2 regions of the Clostridium sp. SHJSY1 genome follow, and region 1 is predicted to be linked to the other one. Evidence: riboswitches for the same ligand, from Rfam matches in the RefSeq annotation. Region 1 holds a riboswitch; the other holds the start of a gene.
What was found. A riboswitch is a leader RNA that binds a small molecule or an ion and turns the genes downstream of it on or off. The one in region 1 is predicted to bind FMN.
Positions count from the first base shown of each region.

Region 1 (3,432 bases):
GACAATACAGAGCAAGGAGAAAATCTTTTTGGGCTAAAAGAAAGTGGAAACATTTATTCAAGAATTATGAATCCAACTAGCGATGTATTTGAGCAAAGAATAGCAGCTCTAGAAGGTGGAGTTGGAGCATTAGCAACAGCAAGTGGTTCAGCAGCTATTACTTATTCCGTATTAAATATTGCTGGCGTTGGGGATGAAATTGTTGCAGCATCAACATTATATGGTGGAACCTATAATTTATTTTCAACAACACTACCAAAACTCGGGATAAATACAACCTTTGTAGATCCAGATGAACCAGAAAACTTTGAAAAAGCAATTAATGAAAAGACTAAAGCATTATATATAGAATCAATAGGAAATCCAGGAATTAATGTAGTTGATATAGAAGCAGTAGCCAAAATAGCACATAAACATGGAATCCCTTTAATAGTAGATAATACTTTTGGAACACCATATTTACTTAGACCAATAGAATATGGTGCAGATGTAGTTGTACATTCAGCTACCAAGTTTATTGGAGGACATGGAACTTCAATAGGAGGAATAATTGTTGATGGTGGTAAATTTGATTGGACACAAAATAATAAATTTCCAGGATTTACTGAACCAGATGCAAGTTATCATGGATTAAGATATGCTCATGATATTGGAGCAGCAGCTTATATTACAAAAGCACGTGTACAATTACTACGTGATACAGGAGCTTGTATAAGTCCATTTAATTCATTCTTATTATTACAAGGGCTTGAAACTCTTTCTCTTAGAGTAGACCGACATATTGAAAATACTAAAAAGATAGTAGAATATTTAAAATCTCATGAACAAGTATCATGGGTAAACTATCCTTCTTTAGAAGGCAATAAATATTATGAGTTATCTAAGAAGTACTTACCAAAGGGGGCAGGATCAATTTTTACCTTTGGAGTAAAAGGTGGAGAAGGAAAAGCTCGTAAATTTATAGATAGCTTAGAAATATTCTCTCAACTTGCAAATGTAGCAGATTCTAAGTCATTAGTAATTCATCCAGCTTCAACTACACATCAACAATTATCGGATGAGGAACAAAAGGGTGCTGGTGTTACAAAGGATATGATTAGAGTTTCTGTAGGAACAGAGCATGTTGATGATCTTATAGAAGATTTAGAAAATGCATTTAATAGCATAAAGTGAAACTTTTCAGGTGGAGTTTTAACTCCAGCTGAATTTAGTTGAACTTATCCAGGAGCGTGTAGCCGTTATCTCCCACTTGAAGAAGGGGGAGTGTTACGGATGCTAGCTATCGGATAAAATAAATTTGTAGTAATATATTGACATTATCAAAAAAAGGGAATATTATATAAACATAAATTGAATAATTCTTCGGGGCAGGGTGTGATTCCCTACCGGCGGTATAGCCCGCGAGCCATTATGTGCATGATTCGGTGAAATTCCGAGGCCGACAGTAAAGTCTGGATGAAAGAAGATAGTAATAAATATAATTAAATTATATTATTTTTGTAATATTTGCTCTGAAATATTTATATTTCAGAGCTTTTTTATATGAAAAATTTTTATATATTTAATTTGCCTCGAGTAACTTTACTCGAGTTTTTTTATTTTAAGATTAAAGCTATATGTCTTGAAGAATAATAAATAATAAAGAAAGGAGAATAAACCTATGGATGAAAAGTATATGGAATTAGCTTTGAGTTTAGCAAAGAAGGGGAGAGGCTTTGTAAGCCCAAATCCGGTTGTGGGAGCTGTTATTGTAAAGGATGGAAAAATAATAGGTGAAGGATATCATAAAAGATATGGAGGACCTCATGCTGAAGTGGAAGCTTTTAATAATATCTCAGAAGAAGCTGAAGGTGCTACTATGTATGTTACATTAGAACCTTGTTCACATTATGGGAAAACTCCACCTTGTGCAGATTTAATAATAGAAAAGAAAATAGCTAAAGTTGTTATAGGAATTTTAGATCCTAATCCTCTGGTTGCAGGTAATGGTGTTAAAAAACTTAAAGATGCTGGGATTGAAGTGAAAGTTGGAGTTTTAGAGAAAAAATGCAATAAAATTAATGAAATATTTATGAAGTATATATCCACAAAAATACCCTTTGTTTTAATGAAGACAGCTATGTCTCTAGATGGAAAAATTTCAACATATACAGGTGAGTCCAGGTGGATATCAGGAGAAGAATCTAGAAAACAAGTTCATAAGCTTAGGATAAACTATTCAGCTATTATGGTTGGAGTAAATACAGTTGTAGAAGATGATCCAGAACTTACATGCAGAATAGAAGGTGGAAGAAATCCAATAAGAATAATTTTAGATAGCAATCTAAGAATTCCTATGTCTTCAAAAATTGTTCAAAGTGCAAAAAAAGTAAAAACAATAGTAGTAGCAACAAATAATGCACCTAGAGAAAATAGAATAATGCTAGAGAAAAAGGGGATAAATATACTATTAACTGATGATATAGATGGAAGAGTTAATCTAAAAGATTTAATGAAAAAGCTTGGAGAATTAAATATAGATAGTGTGCTTTTAGAAGGTGGTTCAACAGTAAATTTTTCAGCACTTGAGCAAGGTGTAGTTGATAAAGTTCAAATATATATAGCACCAATGATACTTGGTGGAGATATATCCAAATCAACAGTAGGAGGAAAGGGTGTTGAACATTTAAAAGATGCCTTTAAGCTAAAAAAATTATCTACTCAATATGTGGGTGAAGATGTATTGATAGAGGGATATATAGAAAAGAGGGTGGAAAATCCATGTTTACAGGAATAGTAGAAGAACTAGGAGAAATCAAATCAATAAAAAATGGAGAAAAATCATCTGTTCTTGTTATAAAAGCAAATAAAGTTCTACAAAACACTAGATTGGGTGATAGCATTTGCACAAATGGTGTATGTCTTACAGTTACAAATATAAATGGGGATGCTTTTGAGGCAGATGTAATGGCTGAGACATTAAGAAGGAGCAACCTAGGAGAATTAAGAAAATCCAGTAAAGTTAATCTTGAAAGAGCACTAAGTTTACAAGATCGATTAGGTGGACATTTAGTTAGTGGACACATAGATGGAATTGGAGAGATAATATCTATTCAAAAGGAAGATAATGCTACATGGTTTCAGATAAAATTAGAAGAAAGTTTACTTAGATATGTAGTAGAAAAGGGCTCTATAGCAATAGATGGAATAAGTTTAACTGTTGCATATGTAGATGATAAAAGTTTTAAAGTATCTATAATTCCTCATACAGCTAAGGAAACTGTTCTATTAATGAAAGGTATTGGAGAGAAAGTTAATATTGAATGTGATATTGTTGGAAAATATATTGAAAAGTTATTTATAAATAAAGAAGAAAAGAAAAAGACTAGTATAGATGAAGGCTTTTTAAGAATAAATGGCTTTATGTAAGGAGAGGATAGTATGTATAAATTT
Region 1 covers NZ_JANDMF010000032.1:23,413-26,844, forward strand. Annotated here, with positions in the region: gene NNC19_RS14720 (homocysteine synthase) at 1-1,173, shown strand, start outside; FMN riboswitch at 1,355-1,471, shown strand; gene ribD (bifunctional diaminohydroxyphosphoribosylaminopyrimidine deaminase/5-amino-6-(5-phosphoribosylamino)uracil reductase RibD) at 1,661-2,776, shown strand; gene ribE (riboflavin synthase) at 2,761-3,408, shown strand; gene NNC19_RS14735 (bifunctional 3,4-dihydroxy-2-butanone-4-phosphate synthase/GTP cyclohydrolase II) at 3,421-3,432, shown strand, end outside.

Region 2 (3,432 bases), on a different contig from region 1:
ATATCAGAAATGTTAACTGAAATAAAAGAAGAAACTGGAAAAGAATTGGCATATGTAATTGTATCAGAAGCAGGAGCATCTGTTTATTCAGCGTCTGAACTTGCTACAAAAGAATATCCAGATTTAGATGTTACAGTTAGAGGAGCTATTTCAATAGGAAGAAGATTGCAAGATCCTATGGCGGAACTTGTGAAGATAGATCCTAAAGCTATAGGGGTAGGACAATACCAACATGATGTAACACAAAAGAGATTAGAAGAATCTCTAAAAGGTGTAGTTGAAGATTCAGTTAATAAGGTAGGTGTAGATTTAAATACTGCAACGCCATCACTATTAACTTATATTTCAGGAATAAATGCTGCTATTGCAAAAAATATTGTTGATTATAGAGATGAACAAGGTGGATTTAAAAGTAGAAAAGAACTTTTAAAAGTTAAAAGATTAGGACAAAAGGCTTATGAACAATGCGCTGGTTTTTTAAGAGTGGCAGAAAGTAAGGATCCATTAGATAATACTTCAGTTCACCCAGAATCTTATTCAGAAGCTAAAAAGCTTATAGAAATTTTAGGATATACTATAGATGATTTAAAAAATAAAAAATTAGAGGATATAGAAGAAAGGGTTAAAAATGTAGGAATAAATAATATTGAAAAAGAACTTGAAATTGGAGAGTTAACTTTAAAAGATATTATAAAAGAAATACAAAAACCAGGAAGAGATCCTAGAGATGAGATGCCTAAGCCAATATTAAAAACTGGTGTTATTGACCTTAAGGACTTATCATCTGGAATGATTCTTATGGGAACTGTGAGAAATGTATCTGATTTTGGAGCTTTTGTAGATATAGGAGTTCATCAAGATGGATTAGTTCATAAAAGTCAAATGGCAGATAGATTTGTTAAGCATCCTTTAGATATCGTTAAAGTTGGAGATGTAATCAAAGTAAAAATATTAGAGGTAGATAATAAGAGAAAAAGAATTGGATTAACAATGAAGGATGTAGAATAATCTATAGCTTTTATTGAAACATATTTAACATAGGTGTATAATATATATATAATATAAAAATCTTCAGGGCGAGGTGTAAGTCCTCACCGGCGGTATAGCCCGCGAGCTAAGTGGTTAGCAGATTCGGTTAAATTCCGAAGCCGACAGTATAGTCTGGATGAAAGAAGATAGCATATGAAAATTAGAAATTTTAATTCTAATATATTTGTTATCAAAGCCCTAACATTTTGTTAGGGCTTTAATTTTATTTTAAACATCCACCCTAGGAGAAAAATTTTGGAGGGTTAAAATGAATAATACAAGTACAAATTTAAGTAAAACTATTAAGATTTCTTTATTAGCAGCAATATCTGTTATTCTAATGTTTTTTGAGTTTCCAATATTACCATTATTTCCGTGGTTAAAGATAGACATGAGTGAATTACCAGTGCTTATGGGAGCTTTTGCATTTGGGCCTATTGTAGGAATAATTGTGGAAGGATTAAAAATAGTATTGTTCTTCATAGTAAGAGGAACTCAAAGTTTTGGAGTAGGAGAAGTAGCTAATTTTATTATAGGAATTTCATTTGTTGTACCAGCATCAATTATTTATAATAGAAATAGGAATAAAAAGACTGCTATTATTGGGATGATGGTAGGTACATTATTTATGGAAGTGTTTGCAATAGTGGCAAATATATATTTCTTACTTCCTGCTTATGGGATGGCAATGGATTCAGCACAATTAATGAATTATGTTGTTGCAGGGTTATTACCTTTTAATGGAATAAAGGCTGTTTTAGTATCAATTGTGACATTTGTAGTATATAAGAGGGTATCTGAAACAATATTTAAAGCAGAAATGAAAACTAGAGAAACTAAAGAAATTAGTAGATAAAATTACATGAATTAAATTTAATATATGAATAAAAAATTAAGACTATTTTTAATAAATACAAAATTTATTAAAAATAGTCTTAATTTTTTTGGAGTTTATACGATAATAAAGCTATGATAAAAAAATATTACCGTATAATGCTAATATAAACAAATAATATACATGTTTTTATGAAATATAAGGATAAAAATACATTAGTTAGTATTATAAGAGAAGGGAAGCAAGTCGATGAATAGAAAAAAAATATTGAAAGTTGTAGTTGCAGCGTCTGCAATTGCAGGAGGAATAGGTTTATCTAGTAGTAATGTACATGCAACTGAAAATAATACTAATAAAAATAATGCAACAATAAATAATGTTACAAAAGGGAAAATCACTAATGTAAGCACTAATTTAAGAGTACGTTCAGATGCAGGAACTAATTATGAGATAATTGGTTACTTATATAATGGACAAGAAATTGAAGTAAATGCTGAAAAAGGTGATTGGTATAGAATATCTTTCAATGGGAGAGAAGGATATGTATCGAAAGATTATGTAGAATTAAATCAATCTACTACAAGTACTGTGACGGCAACAGATAAAAAAGGACAAGTTATAAATGTAACAAGTTATTTAAATATAAGACATTCTGCAAGTACTAGTTCAGCAGTTATTGGAACTTTAAAAAATGGTGATACATTTGAAATTATATCAAATAGTAATGGGTGGTATAATATTAAGTCACAAAATGCAGTGGGGTTTATAAAAAGTGATTATGTAAAAGAAATAGGAATTTCTACAACACCAGCAGCACAAACAACAAAGACTACTCAAAATGGAAAAGTAGTTAACATTTCTACTAATTTAAGAATTAGAACAAGCCCATCTACTACATCTTCAATTTTAGGATATTTATTAAATGGACAAGAAGTAAGCATAACAGCTGAAGAAGGAAATTGGTATGCAATTTCTTATAATAATACTAAAGGATATGTATCAAAAGAATATGTTCAAAAAGCAAGTGGGACATCTGCAAGTAATAATGCACCAGTAAATACTAGTTCACAAGAAGTTACTAAAAATCAAAAAGGTCAAGTAATAAATGTAACAAGCAGCTTAAATATAAGACAATCAACAAGTACAAGTTCTACAGTATTAGGAATATTAAGAAATGGAGAAACATTCGATATACTAGGAAAGAATGGAAGTTGGTATAACATTAAGACTGGAACTGTAACAGGATATGTTTCAGGAGACTATGTAAAAGAAGTATCAGGGTCAAGTAGCAATAATAGTGGTGGAAATGCTTCACAAGAAGTTGCTAAAAATCAAAAAGGTCAAGTAATAAATGTAACAAGCAGCTTAAATATAAGACAATCAACAAGTACAAGTTCTACAGTATTAGGAATATTAAGAAATGGAGAAACATTCGATATACTAGGAAAGAATGGAAGTTGGTATAACATTAAGACTGGAACTGCAACAGGATATGTTTCAGGGGACTATGTAAAAGAAGTATCAGGGTCAAGTAGTAATAATAGTGGTGGAAATGCTTCACAAGAAGT
Region 2 covers NZ_JANDMF010000027.1:67,559-70,990, reverse strand. Annotated here, with positions in the region: gene NNC19_RS13130 (Tex family protein) at 1-1,008, shown strand, start outside; FMN riboswitch at 1,064-1,181, shown strand; gene NNC19_RS13125 (ECF transporter S component) at 1,298-1,885, shown strand; gene NNC19_RS13120 (SH3 domain-containing protein) at 2,114-3,432, shown strand, end outside.
Region 2: it holds a riboswitch for FMN, as region 1 does, so the genes downstream of both, NNC19_RS13125 (ECF transporter S component) here and ribD (bifunctional diaminohydroxyphosphoribosylaminopyrimidine deaminase/5-amino-6-(5-phosphoribosylamino)uracil reductase RibD) in region 1, are expected to answer to the same signal.